Regions from separate parts of the Pseudoalteromonas sp. SR45-4 genome, predicted to be linked through region 3. Evidence: predicted binding sites of a transcription regulator. Region 3 holds the regulator's gene; each other region holds the start of a gene.
What was found. Region 3 encodes sigma-54, which starts transcription at its own class of promoters, with help from an activator protein. Its sites were predicted from a motif close to GTTGGCACGNNNNTNGNNT; they were not measured.

Region 1: a site for sigma-54 is predicted at 1,637-1,655, ahead of H5058_RS04105 (LiaF domain-containing protein). Genes of this name have one in related genera too.
Region 2: a site for sigma-54 is predicted at 2,524-2,542, ahead of H5058_RS02445 (flagellar hook-length control protein FliK). Genes of this name have one in related genera too.
Region 4: a site for sigma-54 is predicted at 1,729-1,747, ahead of glnA (glutamate--ammonia ligase). Genes of this name have one in related genera too.

Annotation. Positions count from the first base shown of each region.
Region 1 covers NZ_JACJDO010000005.1:111,404-115,622, reverse strand. The annotation lists gene suhB (inositol-1-monophosphatase) at 1-664, opposite strand, end outside; gene H5058_RS04105 (LiaF domain-containing protein) at 935-1,600, opposite strand; gene H5058_RS04100 (BON domain-containing protein) at 1,915-2,478, shown strand; gene H5058_RS04095 (YqaE/Pmp3 family membrane protein) at 2,551-2,709, shown strand; tRNA gene H5058_RS04090 (tRNA-Ile) at 3,016-3,092, shown strand; gene H5058_RS04085 (5-carboxymethyl-2-hydroxymuconate Delta-isomerase) at 3,443-3,772, opposite strand; gene H5058_RS04080 (winged helix-turn-helix domain-containing protein) at 3,928-4,219, opposite strand, start outside.
Region 2 covers NZ_JACJDO010000003.1:71,211-75,429, forward strand. The annotation lists gene fliH (flagellar assembly protein FliH) at 1-671, shown strand, start outside; gene fliI (flagellar protein export ATPase FliI) at 690-2,024, shown strand; gene fliJ (flagellar export protein FliJ) at 2,024-2,473, shown strand; gene H5058_RS02445 (flagellar hook-length control protein FliK) at 2,611-4,191, shown strand.
Region 3 covers NZ_JACJDO010000001.1:95,887-100,105, reverse strand. The annotation lists gene H5058_RS00490 (HPr family phosphocarrier protein) at 1-146, opposite strand, end outside; gene rapZ (RNase adapter RapZ) at 190-1,035, opposite strand; gene ptsN (PTS IIA-like nitrogen regulatory protein PtsN) at 1,057-1,509, opposite strand; gene hpf (ribosome hibernation promoting factor) at 1,514-1,801, opposite strand; gene H5058_RS00470 (RNA polymerase factor sigma-54) at 1,828-3,321, opposite strand; gene lptB (LPS export ABC transporter ATP-binding protein) at 3,391-4,116, opposite strand; gene lptA (lipopolysaccharide transport periplasmic protein LptA) at 4,113-4,219, opposite strand, start outside.
Region 4 covers NZ_JACJDO010000009.1:44,550-48,768, reverse strand. The annotation lists gene typA (translational GTPase TypA) at 1-1,292, opposite strand, end outside; gene glnA (glutamate--ammonia ligase) at 1,802-3,208, shown strand; gene H5058_RS06095 (DUF4124 domain-containing protein) at 3,324-3,845, shown strand; gene glnL (nitrogen regulation protein NR(II)) at 3,938-4,219, shown strand, end outside.

The DNA of each region.
Region 1 (4,219 bases), on a different contig from region 3:
CTTTTACTAATAGCTCGCCTGCAGCAGTATCCCAAGGTTTTAAACCAATTTCGAAAAAGCCATCAACGCGTCCAGCAGCCACATAAGCCATGTCTAGCGCAGCAGAGCCCGCACGACGGATATCAGCAGTATGTACGAATAAAGCTTTAAACGCTTCTGTGTATGCATCTAGGTGTTGTTTTTGCTTGAAAGGAAAGCCAGTAGCTAAGATTGAACCGCCTAAATCAACTGTTTTAGAAACGCGTAAACGTTTGCTATTAAGTTGTGCGCCTTGACCACGAGAGGCAGTGAAAAGCTCACCACGAATTGGATCATAAATAACGGCCTGGTCTAAACGACCTTTTACTTTAAGTGCGATAGAAACCGCAAAATGAGGAATACCCTTGATGAAGTTAGTTGTGCCATCAAGCGGGTCAACAATCCATTGGTAATCTGCATCCTTACCTTTATGCTCGCCTAATTCTTCACCAACAATGCAGTGATCAGGGTAAGAGCGTAAAATGGTGTCGCGAATTATAGCTTCTGCTTCTTTATCAATGTTAGTCACTAAATCGTTAGTGCCTTTTTGTTGAACTTCAACTTTTGATAAATCTTCACTTGCACGAAGTATAATTTTGCCTGCGTTACGCGCAGCGCGAACCGCAATGTTTAACATTGGATGCATGGTATTACCTTTGGGTTGTAAAAGAACGTTTATATATTTTAGCTGGCGTATTTTAGCGACTTTTGCCATAAAGTAAACAACAAAGCCTAAATACTTTTGTTTGTTTTTTGTACTTGCTTGATGTGCAGGGCGTTTTATACAAATTCAGCATTGATGAATCTGCAAAGTGTTTTTTAAATGTGTTCTAGTGCTTTAAAAATTTAGCATGTTTTTTACTCTTTAACCTGGGTCTAAGTTAAAAGCTATGAACATGCTTTTATAGGTAGTACATCACATCGGAGTACCACTTTTACCACCAAGTTGGGTTTTTAATTGGTTAGCAAAGCTAATAAATTTTTCTTTAATGGTTCGCTTAATTTTTATTTCTACCGAGCCCATAATAGCCTTTCCCTCAATATGGATGGTCGGCCCTTGATGCTTGTTAAGTGCCACTGTTTTATTTTCAACACTACTAACAATGCTAAACATTTTTGATACTACATTAACGTGTTCTGGTACGTATATTTCATCACTGCCAAAAATACAGTTAACATGAATCGTTACCTCTTGGTGGGTAAAAACAGCATCAGTAAAATCAAGTACTACCGAGCCCATAAAGTTAGTCAGGTAAATGTTTTTAGGCACAACCCATTGGCCGCTTCTTTCATTGGAGCCTAAAATACTGCGTAATGTAAAGTCACTCTGGCTAGATTGTTGAGCGCTGTAATTGGGTGAAAATTGCGAGTGCTTTTGGGCATTATATTGCTGATCAGTATTAAGGGTTAAATCCTCAACTAAGCTAACAAGGACTTCATTATTACTTGTAGCCATTGCCTCATCTAAACGCCTTTCAAATGCTTCAACAGAAATAACTCCGTGGCTGTAATTATAAATTAGTTGATCAATCACTTCTTCGCGCACTTGCTCTTGCGGGCGGTCTGTTATTTTTACGCTCATGAGGGTATTCCTTTTATTTTACTGTTGTCACTATATAAGCAAAGCATATACCAAAAATATTATTTTTATTAATCAGCTTGTTATGTTTTTATCCTATTTACGACTTTGTTATATTAACGATCCATTAACCAAAATGGTAATTATCTAGTTATTTTCACTACTGAGAACTTTTTACCGATAAGTCGGTAAAAAAGTGATGTGTACAAAGTGAAGTTATTTTATATTTAACCTTAAGTTTATGATTTTACTTATTTATTAAAGTTGGCCTAAAGCTGGCATTAGTTAAAGTGTCTTTAATCAAAAGGAGAAAGATTATGAAAACATTTAACAAATCTATCATTGCGGCGTTAGTTTTAGGTACTACGGCTATGGGTGCTCAAGCGAGCAGCTGGGAAAATGAAAGTAAAGATGCTTGGATTGATGGTAAGGCTGAAACAGTGCTTCTTATGAACACTAATCTCAATAACTTTGACATCAACACTGATGTAAAAAATGGCAAAGTTATACTAACAGGTAAAGTTAATAGCGAACTCGACAAAGAGCTAGCAGAAGAACTTGTACTGAGTTTAGATGGCGTAACCAATGTTGATAACCAGCTTACTGTTGTGAAAAGCATGAACAGTAAAAGCCATGACAACATGAAAGATGATGATGGTAGCGGCTTAACCGACGCTAAAATTACCACAGTCATCACAACGCGTTATTTATTTAACTCAGAAGTTGGTGGTACAAACATTGATGTAGATACTGACAAAGGTGTAGTTACTCTTACCGGTACAGTGAACTCAGATGCTGAAAAACAGCTTGCAGTAAAAATTGCTAAAAATGCTGAAGATGTTCGCGACGTAGTAGATAAATTAACGATAGTTGCAAAGTAATATAGTATTTATAAAACCCAGCTTTGCTGGGTTTTTGCTTATAATTTTTTGTTTATAAATAAGGAAGTATTTATGGATATTATACGTATTATTTTTTCAATCTTACTGCCACCACTGGGAGTATTTTTACAGGTGGGTTTAGGCTTACATTTTTGGATAAATATTTTACTCACGTTGTTTGGTTACTTCCCTGGAGTAATACATGCAATCTACATTATCGCAAAAAAATAATTCATTTCTGTTTGTCGCGTAATATAAGCTGTAAGTTGCTTGTTTAAAGCTTAATTTTTAAATTACGCGATATACAGCCTTCCATTTCATTTTTACTTAGCTGCCAGTATTAACCCTAAATTCTGCAAATTTTAATATTACACCCATAAAAAGATTACTATTTAAGCAGTTAGACCATTGATTGTTAAAATAAAGACTTTTGCTAGTGACAAGCCCCTAAAAACTTTTTATACTGCACCCCGCTTTAGTCGCTATGTGGCTAAACGCTTCTTAAAAAATTAACTGTTTACAGTTATACAAAAAGTTGGCCCCTTAGCTCAGTTGGTTAGAGCACACGACTCATAATCGTTAGGTCCCCAGTTCGAGTCTGGGAGGGGCCACCACTTTTAAATATACCCACTAAAAATCATTCCAATCATTAACTAATGAATAGCTCTATGTTGTGTTAATTACACTTTAAGTATATTTGTGACTGTCTCATTATAAAATAATAAATAGAATTGTTTTACGGCAATAAAAAAACCCTAATTAGGGTTTTTTTACAGAGTACTTATTAACGCTTTTAAGCTAATACCTATATTATTAATAACATGATCATTCTGGCTTATTAAGTAGCTAATTAATCCCGTTAGAAATAACCTGTAGGTCACTATATAAAATGACCTTGGTTAGTGATTAAGCTATTTTTTGCTGCTAGAACTGTTCACTAATTTAATGAAACGGCTAAAATAAATTAATTTTTGCGGTAGATCTCATGTTCGATATCGTAAATATTAACGCTTAAGCTGTCTGATGCTCTGCAATAGGTTTTTAAACACTCAAGTAGTTGCTCACTTAACATTTGTTTTTGCTCAATAGAACGCCCTGCCAAAATGTGTACCGCGATATGTATAAACCCCGACCTGCCTGCGCCCAGTAGATATTGCTGATAGGAAATAGCGCGTGTTTTTATGGTTTCTAAATCAAATAGATTACTTTGGAAAGCGGCGTTGTGAATTTTTTCTACAAGTACTTGTGGTAATACAGGGAGGTCTTCTGAGTGTTCAATAATAATGTGCGGCATTTAGGCGTTCCTATTATGAGTTACTACATGTGTGAACCTTATTATACCAAATACCAGGTTACTCGCTAACCCCTGGTCGAGTGAATTTTATAGCTAAAAAAAATTAAATCATGACACTGTAGCAATCAGGTAATCGTAATGAACAATTATGTTGCTCAGGGTAAATACTTTGCATCTATTCGCTTAATATCTATTTGCGGAGATTTATAAGAGGTATAAATTAACCAACCAGCGGTAGCAATATAAGTTAAGCCAGATGTTCTGCTAAATGAACGCTCAGGTAGGCGTATTATGTCGTGATGACTCGCTGAGGCAAAGTCATAGTAACTTAAGCGATAGTCGCCCTGCGCTACATTAAAGTAATACACGCGTGACAGTGCTTGTGTTTCGCCTTCTTGGTAGTACCAGGATGTATGATTAGATAAATTAATAGACGCAACGAGGAGT
Region 2 (4,219 bases), on a different contig from region 3:
AGTTGTATCGAAAAGAAATGGCTGAAGAGTCGCTAATTGAAGAGCCGCAAGAACCTGAGTTACCTGCGCTTACTATGGCCGAACTTGAGCGCATTAGACAAGATGCGTTTGAAGAAGGTGTAAAACAAGGGCACGAGCAAGGTTACATAGACGGTTTTGATAAAGGCGTTACCGAAGGTAAAGAAGCTGGCTACAAAGAGGGGCTAGAGCTGGGAAAAACCCAAGGCCAAGAAGATGTAAAACCACTAATAGAGGAGCAGTTAACTGGCCTGCGTAGTGTTTTAGAGGGATTAACCGCGCCACTAGGTAAAGTAGATGAGCAAGCTGAAAAGCAATTAGTGCAATTAGCCGTTATGCTTGCAGAAGCTATTATTTATCAAGAAGTAAAAATCTCTCCTGATGTTATTTTACACACCCTTAAACACAGTATTGATGCGCTTAATACCGAGCAAGAAAAAGTACGCATTCATTTACACCCCGAAGATTTAGAGCTAATAAAGCAAAGTTATGGCGAGCAAACAGTGACAGATAATAACTGGCAGTTGATTGCAGAGCCAACGTTAGAGCGAGGCGGCTGCGAAGTTAAAACGGCGCAATCATCGCTTGATATGACACTTAAAACGCGTGTCAAAGAAACATTGGATAGTTTTTTGCATAGCAGTAGTATCTAACTATTTTATTGGTCTGTTATGTCTGCTTTAGATGTTTCATTAAGCGAACGCTTATCTCAATACAAACAGCATATTAAACCGCCAACACTTGCTGTAGCGGGTATTTTAACGCGAGTAGTTGGCCTAACCCTTGAGGCCAAAGGCTTACGTGCGCCTGTAGGTAGCCAATGTAAAATAGAAACTATGAACGGCTTTGTTGACGCCGAAATAGTTGGCTTTAACGACCAAACCTTATATTTAATGCCAAACGATCATATATCGGGGGTGCTCCCTGGTGCTCGGGTGATCCCCCAACTTAACGACACAGGTTTACCTGTAGGCATGAGTTTGCTGGGCCGCGTAGTTGATGGCTTAGGTCGTCCTCTTGATGGTTTAGGTAAAATTAATGCTGAGCACTATCTTAAGTTTGCCCAAAAACCGATAAACCCTCTTTCAAGACGACCCATAAGCCAGCCTATGGATGTAGGTGTGCGTGCTATAAATTCAGTAATAACAGTAGGACAAGGCCAGCGAATGGGCTTGTTTGCAGGCTCGGGTGTAGGTAAGTCGGTACTGCTTGGTATGATGACTCGTGGTAGTGAAGCCGATGTTATTGTGGTGGGGCTGGTGGGCGAGCGTGGCCGCGAAGTAAAAGAATTTATTGAAGAAATACTTGGTGTAGAGGGGCGTAAACGCTCGGTGGTTGTAGCAGCACCGGCAGATTCTTCACCATTAATGCGTTTAAAAGGCTGCGAAACTGCGGTAACAATTGCAGAGTACTTTCGCGATCAGGGATTAAACGTTTTGTTATTGCTCGATTCGGTAACGCGCTATGCCATGGCGCAGCGTGAAATAGCACTTGCAGTAGGCGAGCCACCGGCGACTAAAGGCTACCCGCCTTCGGTGTTTGCAAAACTACCAGCGCTGGTGGAGCGTGCCGGTAACGGCGGAGAAGGGCAAGGCTCTATTACTGCCTTTTTTACCGTATTAAGTGAAGGCGATGATATGCAAGATCCCATTGCCGATGCGGCGCGCGCCATACTCGACGGCCATATTGTACTTTCGCGGGAACTGGCCGACAGCGGTCATTATCCGGCAATTGATATAGAAAAATCTATTTCACGAGTAATGCCGCAAGTGGTATCTGAGACGCACATGCAACAAGCGCGAGTGCTTAAGCAGGTGTACTCTATGTACCAGCAAAATAAAGACATGATCACCCTAGGTGCGTATCAAAAAGGGACAGATCAAATGCTTGATCAAGCCATAAATATGATGCCAAGAGTAAATGCCTTTTTACAGCAAGGCATGCGTGATGTAATTAGTTACGACGACGGCCTGCAAGGGCTAGCGCAGTTATTAGGGCAAGCATAATGGCTAAAAACAAACTGCATTTATTACTAAAGATTGAAAACGATAAAGAAGAAACGCTGCGGATGAGCTATTTGCAGGCGAATCAAAATTTGCAGGCAAACCAGCAAAAACTCCAAGGTTTAAATAACTTTAGATTGGAATACACCCAGCAATTACACATTAAAGGGCAGTCGGGCTTATCAAGTGCTGGGTTTAGTCAGTTTCATGCATTTATTGCTAAAATAGAAGAAGCAATTCGCCAACAAGCCAATACAGTTAACACTGCAAAACAAGTGGTTAGCCAGCGTAAAACCCTGTGGTTAAAGCAGCAAATTAAGGCTAAAGCAGTCGCTAAACTCATCGAAAAACAACAGTTAAAGGCCGATGTGCTAGTGGCTAAAAATGAGCAAAAAATGTTGGATGAATTTTCGGCTAATCAATTTTTTCAACGACACAACAATCGACTTTAGTAAGTAGCGAGTACTTTAACCGCTTTAACAAAAGCTTGTACCTTATAAACAAAGGCACGTTAATTGCTTTGTTGTTAAGTGAACTATAATTTTAGGCATTATTGGGTGGTTTGTTGCCGCTTTATATTAGGTGATTTATGACGATTAATGATATTTCAATGTTAGCGGTATCTGAGCAAGACGCTTACTCTAATAAACAAACGAGTAACTCAAGACGTAATGATGACTCTGATACTGGTTTTTTTAATCAGTTAGAAGATGCCAATAAAGCGGCTTACAATAATAACAGCAAAGCTAAAGCAGGCGCTAGCAATGCTAAGGCTGAGCAGCCTGAAACACAAGACGATGCTGTTTCGGGCGATAGTATGTTGGCGCAAATAAATGCTGCGCACACTATAGACACCTCAGTTAAAAAGAACGCTGATGCTAAAGCCGAGGCTTTAGATGAAGACGCTAAGCAATTAAAAGGGAAGCCTGATGATCAGCTTGCCCCTATTGTAATTGCACCGCAAAAAGGTGTGTTTAGCGATGTTGCAGCAAGCGCTGAAGCGGCAAATGAAAAGTTAATGCCCTTATCTCAAAGTATGGCTACGGCAAATAATAAAGGCGATGTAACAGCGCAAAAACAATCGGTAGATGCCGCAGTAATGAACTTGCTAAGCAAAGATAGCGAGGCAATTAAATCAGATCCGTTACTTGCTAAACTTACACCCGAGCAGCATGAGCAATTAACTACGCAGCTGCAGGCAAGTAGCAAACCCAATAGCAACGACAACCTCGCAACGTTAAAGCAAATGCTTACTCAATATGTTGTTGAAAGTGATAAAGCAAGCGCAGCAGACACGGCTAAACAGGCTTTAAATTCTCAAATAAATGCATTAACCACCCCAGAAAAACAAGCGCTACTGAGCCAGTTAAATAGCTATATTAAAAATGAGCAGCCACAAGGTGAGCAGCTAGCAAGTATTAAGCAAACAATTGCAGAGCTAAGCGCATCGATTGATAAAAAAGTATTAATATCTGCAGATGATAAAACAGCATTAAATGCGCTTAGCGATAAAGAACTCACTAAATCGTTAGAGTCATTGCAAAAAAATAACACTGAACAGTTATCACCCCGAGCAGCACAATTATTGACGCAAATTACCAGTACGGTAAATGGTTTAGGCCTATACGATAGTGTAGGGTATGAGCAAACTATAATTGATATGCAAGCGTTGCAGGCTGGGCAATTACAAAGCACAGCGCAAGTTAAACAAGCAAGCTTGGACCCAGGTGTTATGCAAGCGCTTAATATTATAAAAAGTGACGCGGCAAAAATGTTGCAAGAGCGAGTGAGCTCTATGCTTAGCATAAATAATAAAGTAGCAGAAATTCGTCTCGACCCACCAGAAATGGGCAGTATGCAAATTCGCATCAGAAGCGATGCAGAGCAAGCACAAATAAACTTTGTAGTACAAAACCAGCAAGCTAAAGAAGCGCTTGAACAATCGCTTCCGCGCTTACGCGAAATGCTTGCCCAGCAAGGTATAGATTTAGGCGAAAGTACTATTTCTTATGGTGAGCCTGGAGGGCAAGGAGCAGAGCAAAATGATGACAACGATAGTCGTCGTTTAGCTAATAATGAATTGACTACTGATGAAAACGATGAGCAAATTAATACACAAATACCAAGTTCTCGACAACAAACGTCATCATCAATAGATTACTATGCCTAAGTACTGCTATTATAATAACTAAAACAAG
Region 3 (4,219 bases):
AGTACGCTATCGCCAGCGGCTTCTTTTTCATCTTGAAATAAGGTAATAGATGCGTCAAATTGTACCGCTAATTGTGCTAATACGGTAGCAGCTCTAGCATGCAGGCCTAGCTTGTTTTTTATTAAAAATGTATTTTCTAAGCGCATAAGATACTCTACTTAAGCTGAACAGATGATTATTTAAATTGAATTATTTTTCTTGCTCGCGATGGCGAATTTTTACATTAGGGTGAGACATAGCAAAGCTTTCACCAATTGTTTGCGCTAAATAAACTGAGCGGTGCTGACCACCAGTACAACCAATAGCAATGGTTAAATAACTGCGATTATTACGCTCTAGGTGTGGTAACCACGTTTGTACAAAGGTTTGAATTTGCCAAGTGAATTTTTGCACAATACTATGACTAGCTAAATAATCTTTTACAGGTTGATCTAATCCAGTTAAAGGCTTGAGCTCCGGTTCCCAGTGTGGGTTTGGTAAAAAACGCGCATCAAAAACATAATCAGCACCTTTGGGAATACCATGCTTAAAGCCAAACGACTCAAAGGTAATGATAAGCTGTTTGTCTTTTTTACCGAGTATGGTTTCACGCATAGATTCAGCAAGTTGATGCACACTTAAATCGGTTGTATCAATGACATGATCAGCCTGCGTTACGAGTACATCGAGTAATTCTTTTTCTTTTTGTATTGCTAAATCTAGCGGTAGCGAATCAATCGAAAGCGGGTGCAAACGACGTGTTTCTGAATAACGGCGGATTAATGTTTGATCGTCGCTATCTAAATAAAATAACGTTGGTTTAGCAAAGTCGGGCAAGTACTCAAGAATATCGTTAAACTGCTGCTGGTCTTTAGGCAGGTTACGCACGTCTATACTAACGGCTATTTTATCGTAGTTATCAGAGACACTGCGCACTAATGAAGGCAGCAAATTTACCGGAATATTATCTACACAATAGTAACCTAAATCTTCTACAACACGTAAAGCAACTGACTTACCAGAACCTGATCGGCCACTTATAATAATTAATTCCATTTACCACCCCTTTATTAGTAACTAGGATTGATTCAAAATAACTTGGTATAACGCTTCATCAGACTTTGCCGCACGCAATTGCTTACAAAACTCTTTATCGTTTAGTTTATCAGCTATTGTGGCTAGTGTTTTCAAGTGCTGCTGGTTATCGCCATCGGGCACTATAAGCGCAACAAAAATATCAACTGGACGATTATCAATTGCATCAAAATTAATAGCGGTTTCGCTTATTAAAATTAAGGCAAGAGGCTCTTGTGCCCCGCTCATACGGCCATGTGGAATTGCTATTCCTCGGCCAATACCGGTACTACCTAACTTTTCTCTTGCCAATAAAGCAGTGAGAATATCTTGCTGAGGTAAATACGGCATTTTTTTATGCGCGAGTTCACTGATGAATTCTAAAATTCTTTTTTTACTATTAAAAAGGACCACAGCTTTGCTGCAGTCCTGGCATATAAGTGAGCTTAATTTCATAGTGTTAGTGTCGAGCAAACTTCTCTTTGTGTTTAATTACTTGACGATCGAGTTTGTCAATCAACGAGTCAATGGCAGCGTACATATCTTGGTGTTCGGTCGATGCAAATAGCTCAGCGCCACTTACAAAAATTGTTGCTTCAGCTTTTTGACTTAATTTTTCTACATCGAGAATAACATGCACATTAGTTATGTGATCTGAGTGTCTTTGCAGCTTTGCAAATTTATTATTTACATAGTCTCTTAATGAGTCTGTAATGTCTACATGACGACCAGTTAAGTTTAGTTGCATCAGCATTTTCCTCTTTGTTGTACGTCTTAAATCAAGCTTTTACGTTGATTCGACGGGGGAATAGCCAGAGATTCGCGATATTTTGCAATTGTCCGTCTAGCTACTTTAATTCCTTGCTCAGCCAATATATCTGCAATCTTGCTATCACTCAATGGTTTGGCTAAGTTTTCTGCAGCTATCAACTTTTTAATCAAGGCACGTATGGCAGTTGATGAACATTCGCCACCATTTTCGGTGCTTACATGGCTTGAAAAAAAGTACTTAAGCTCAAAAATGCCACGTGGAGTGTGCATATATTTTTGCGTAGTGACCCGTGAAATAGTCGACTCGTGCATTTCAACTATTTCGGCAACATCGTTTAAAACCATAGGTTTCATGGCTTCTGGGCCATGTTCAAAAAACGCTTGTTGCTGCTTAACAATACAATTAGTTACTTTCAGGAGGGTTTCGTTTCTACTTTCTAGGCTTTTAATAAACCATTTAGCTTCTTGTAAGTGCGAGCGAATAAATTGGCTGTCACCGCTGGATTTTACTGTACGAGACATAGCCGCATATTGGCTGTTAACACGTATTTTTGGCATGCTATCTGGGTTTAGCTCTACCACCCAGCGGCCTTTTATTTTTTTAACAGACACGTCAGGTATAACGTATTCAGACTCTTCTCTGACAATAGTATCCGCAGGCTTAGGATTAAGCGTATGAATAAGTGTCATTATTTCTTTAAGCTCTTCTTCTTTGAGCTTAGTTTTTTTCATTAACGTACGATAGTCGCGAGCAGCGAGTAAATCGATATGATCAGTTAACACCATTTTTGTTTCGTTAATATAAGGGGTGTCTTTATCAAATTGATTTAATTGAATGCATAAGCATTCTTGCAAGCTGCGAGCTGCAATACCAACAGGATCAAATAATTGAATGCGCTTTAGCACTGCTTCTATTTCATCTAGTTCTACTTCGTGTTCGTCGTCAGTTTCTTGGTTAAAGCTTGCTAAAAGGTCTTCGCAACTGAGGGTTAAAATACCAGAGTCATCTACGGCTTCAACGATAGCTATGGCAATAGCTTCGTCGGTAGGGCTAAAAGGGGTGAGCTGTAATTGCCACATTAAGTATTCATGCAGGGTTTCGGTTGATGCACCTTGATAAATAGATTCATCTTCAGGCATTGGCCCTGATGAAGAGGCAGGCGCTGCGCTCATATATTCATCCCATGATACATCCATGGCCATGTCGTCGCTTATGGTGTCTTTATTTAGTGCTTCGCCGCTATCTTGCTCATACTCGCTTGGGGTGTCGTCAGCAGAGGCGCTAACAGTAATGTCATCTGCTTTTTGCTCGTTTTTACCTGCTGATTCTTCCGTGTAATCTTGTTCATCAACTTCAAGTAATGGGTTGCTATCAAGTGCTTCTTGTATTTCTTGCTGGAGATCCAAGGTACTAAGCTGCAATAAGCGAATAGCCTGTTGCAGTTGCGGAGTCATTGTAAGTTGCTGGCCCATGCGCAGCTGTAATGATTGCCTCATTTATCTCTAACAATCCTTATAAATTGATATGATTAATCTTAGCAGATGCTTATAGTAATAACATAAATATTACAGTTTGAACTGCTCGCCTAAATAAACATCACGTACTGTTTTATCGTTTAATACAAATTCAGGAGTACCAGATGCAATTAGCTCCCCATGAGAAACAATGTAGGCTTTTTCACAAACATCAAGGGTTTCCCTTACATTGTGGTCGGTAATTAGTACGCCAATACCACGATTTTTAAGGTGTTCTATAATTTTTTTAATATCGAGTACTGAAATAGGATCCACGCCAGCAAAGGGCTCATCAAGCAATATAAATTTAGGATCTGCAGCTAAAGCACGTGCTATTTCTACGCGGCGACGTTCACCACCAGATAGCGCCATACCTAAGCTGTCGCGAATATGTTGCAGGCTAAATTCGTCCAATAAACTATTTAGGGTTTCTTCCCTGGCTTGTTTATTTAGTTGCTTACGCGTTTCTAAAATAGCCATTAAATTTTGATACACAGTGAGCTTTCTAAAAATAGAAGATTCTTGTGGTAAATAACCAATACCTAAACGAGCACGGCTGTGCATAGGAAGTAAGGTAATATCGTTATCATCAATTAATATTTTACCTTTGTCGCTAGGAACTAAGCCTACAATCATGTAAAAGGTAGTGGTTTTACCTGCGCCATTTGGGCCAAGTAAACCAACAATGCTGCCAGCTTTTACTTCAAGTCCTACATTTTTAACAACTTCACGGCCTTTATAGCTTTTTGCTAATAGCTCTGCTTTTAATGTACTCATGGCTGACCTTTATTGAGTTTTTGTTCTTTTTTTACGTCTATAGGCACTAAAATAGTGTGTACCCGATCAGTTGAGTTTTCATCTTTTTCAGCACTTATAAGCT
Region 4 (4,219 bases), on a different contig from region 3:
GACATGTTAGTAAGCTCACCTTTACGTAGGCCAACTTGCTCCATTACAGAACCCTGATGCTCTTCTTGACAGTCAATTGTTACTGTTTCAAACGGTTCTTCTAATACACCGTCAACAGTACGCAAAATTACCTCTGGACGAGATACAGCAAGCTCGTAACCTTCACGACGCATATTTTCGATTAAGATACCTAGGTGTAATTCACCACGGCCAGAAACACGGAAGCTATCTGGGCTAGCAGTATCTTCAACGCGAAGTGCTACGTTGTGTACTAGCTCTTTGTCTAAACGCTCACGAATATTACGTGACGTTACAAACTTACCTTCTTTACCACAAAACGGTGAGTTATTTACAGAGAATGTCATTGTTACTGTTGGCTCATCAACACTTAGTGGTGGTAATGCTTCAACGTTAGTAGGACAACAAACAGTATCTGAAATCTTAAGCTCGCCAATACCGGTTACAGTAACAATGTTACCTGCATAACCACGGTCTGTTTCAATACGCTCAAGGCCTAAGTAGCTTTGTACTGTACCAATTTTACCGTTACGTTTAGTACCATCAGCACTAATAATAGTTACTTGTTGGTTTGGAGCAACAGAACCACGCTTGATACGACCAACACCAATTACACCCACGTATGAGTTGTAATCAAGTTGAGAAATCTGCATTTGGAAGTCACCTTCAGGATCTGCATCTGGTGGTGATACTTCGTCAACGATCATTTGGAACATGGCATCCATGTTATCAGATGGCTCGTCTAAATCTAATGTTGCCCAGCCGTTGATTGCTGATGCATAGATTACTTTAAAATCTAACTGCTCGTCAGTGGCGCCTAAGTTATCGAATAAATCAAAGATTTGATCCATAACCCAATCAGGACGTGCACTTGGCTTGTCGATTTTGTTAATTACTACGATTGGCTTTAAACCTTGCGCAAATGCCTTTTGCGTAACAAAACGCGTTTGTGGCATTGGGCCTTCTTGAGCGTCAACAATTAGTAATACTGAGTCAGCCATTGAAAGTACGCGTTCCACTTCACCACCGAAATCGGCGTGTCCTGGAGTATCTACGATATTAATGTGGTAGCCGTTCCATGAAATAGCGGTGTTTTTCGCTAAAATGGTAATACCACGTTCTCTTTCTATATCGTTTGAATCCATCACGCGCTCTTCATTACCGCCGCGTGTTTCTAATGTGCCTGAAAACTCAAGCAGTTTGTCAACCAGTGTAGTTTTACCGTGGTCAACGTGGGCGATAATTGCTATATTTCTTATCTTTTCGATACTCATTAATATTCACTCAGAGAAATTGAATCTCATTGATCCTGCAGGGGCTTACGCACTCACCTGCGTTTTCACGAGATGTCCCAGCATAGGATTTAAAAGGGCGCATATTATCCCTTATAAATGGAATGGATGAAAGTTTATCCAAAATAAATTTGCAAACTTTCTGGTTTTTTTATTTAACCTACTGTTTTAAATTAACTAATTATAAAAATAAAATTTTTAATATTTTTATAAAAACCTCCACTTTAATGACTTTATTGCTATTTTGGTCAGTCTTTTGTATTTACTTTATGTTAGTCTATCACGATTAAATAGCGAGCAACTTTTTACTCTGTAACTGTTGCACTATATTGAAGCATTTACGCACCATAATGGTGCGCATTAGAAACAGCCGTTATTACTTTTGTATTTTTTATGTTTATAAACATTAAGTTACAATAGTGGCACAAAATCAGCTTATAAAACACAAAGCATTTAAGCAGCAATAACAAAACCTTATAGTTGGAGGACACATGTCGCAATCGGTTTTAGATTTTATTAAAGAAAATGACGTTAAGTTCATTGATTTACGCTTTACTGATACCAAAGGTAAAGAGCAGCATATTTCAATTCCTCATCACCAAATTGATGAAGACTTTTTTGAAGATGGTAAAATGTTCGATGGTTCTTCAATTGCTGGCTGGAAAGGCATAAACGAATCAGACATGGTGCTAATGCCTGTTGCTGAATCAGCTAAGCTTGACCCATTCACTGAAGAAGCCACATTAATTATACGTTGTGACGTAGTAGAGCCTTCTACATTACAAGGTTACGAGCGCGATCCTCGCTCTGTAGCAAAGCGTGCTGAAGAATATATGCGCTCTACGGGTATTGCTGATACGGTTTTATTTGGCCCAGAGCCAGAGTTCTTCGTATTTGATGACGTAAAATATAAAACAGACATGTCTGGCTCTATGTACAAAATCGATTCTAAGCAAGCTGCTTGGAACTCAGATAAAGAATACGCAGACGGCAATACAGGTCATCGCCCTGGCGTTAAAGGCGGTTACTTCCCAGTTGCTCCTGTTGATGACTTTCAAGATTGGCGCTCTGCTACTTGTCTAGTATTAGAAGAAATGGGACAAGTTGTTGAAGCACATCATCACGAAGTAGCAACTGCAGGACAAAACGAAATTGCTACGCGCTTTAATACTATGGTGATTAAAGCCGATGAAATTCAAGAAATGAAATATGTTATTCATAACATGGCTCATTTATACGGCAAAACAGCCACTTTTATGCCTAAACCTATTGTTGGCGATAACGGTTCTGGTATGCATTGTCATCAGTCGTTAGCTAAAGACGGTGTTAACTTATTTGCAGGTGATAAGTACGGCGGTCTTTCTGAAGATGCGCTTTATTACATTGGCGGTATTATTAAACATGCTAAAGCAATTAATGCGTTTGCTAATGCCTCTACTAACTCGTACAAACGTTTAGTACCAGGTTACGAAGCACCAGTAATGCTTGCATACTCTGCACGTAACCGTTCTGCATCGATTCGTATTCCGGTAGTACCATCAGCTAAAGGTCGTCGTATTGAAGTACGCTTCCCTGATGCAACGGCTAACCCGTATCTTGCTTTTGCTGCCATGCTTATGGCTGGCCTTGATGGAATTAAAAATAAAATCCATCCTGGTGATGCAATGGATAAAGATTTATACGACCTACCTGCAGAAGAAGCAGCAGAAATTCCAACCGTTGCCTCTTCATTAGAAGAAGCACTGGCATCTCTTGATGCTGACCGTGAGTTTTTAAATCAAGGTGACGTGTTCTCTAATGATTTAATTGATGCTTACATTAAACTTAAGAGTCAAGAAGTTGAAAAACTTAACATGACAACGCACCCAATTGAGTTTGAAATGTATTACAGCTGTTAATTTTAGTTAACAGTTATAAAATATACCTTTAAGCCCGCTTTGCGGGCTTTTTTAATGGTAAATTAGTACTTTCTCCACTAAAGTAAAGTTAATGTTAAAAATGCAGGGTTGCAGAGTGAGTAGCAAGATTTTATTACTACTAATTACTTCATTATTAAGTGTTTGTAGTTACGCTGGTGAAAAAAAAATTTACGCATGGAAAGATAAAAATGGCGTACTGGTGTTTTCAGATACCCCCCATATTGGCGCCAAAGAGATAAAACTCACCAGCCAAGATTTAACCATGCCTGCAACAAATACAGATATATTAAATAATCAAACTAAAGCGCAGCCGGTTGCATTTAGTATTGGTATTGCATCGCCTGAGCATCAGCAAACTATTCGTGAAAACACCGGCTCTGTGTATGTATCTACTCGCATTACCCCCCGCTTTGAAAACGACTTTACAATACAGCTATTTCTTGATGGTAAAGCCTATGGCGCAGCAAGTGATACCTCAACCTTTGCTTTAAGAGATGTAGAGCGTGGTGAGCACACTCTGCAAGTTAAGCTGTACAACAAACAAAACCAAGTCATTGCGACAAGCCCATTGAGTGTATTTTTTATGCATAGAAAAGGCTTAAGCTTAGGTAATTAACTCCCACCTAATTCACATTAAAAATAGCAATTGCAGTGCAATTTCATTAAATTACTTGCCTGAAAACACAGGCGCACTAAAATGGTGCAACAATGCTTAATAACACACACTTTAGCCCTGAGCTACTCAATGCCATATGGCAAAATCAAACCACCGCCGTGATGCTTTTAAACGAAAGCTTTACGCTTATTTATGCCAATACCAGTACCAGTGAACTACTTGGTTTAGGCACTAAGCGTTTATTAGGGCAGTCTTTTGATGATTTATTTAACTACCATTCAATCGATTTAAAACGCATAGCGCAATACTCTTTAATTGATGGCGTAGATTGCCACCAGCATAGGGCTGACGTGGTATTTGTTGATTCTCGCCAT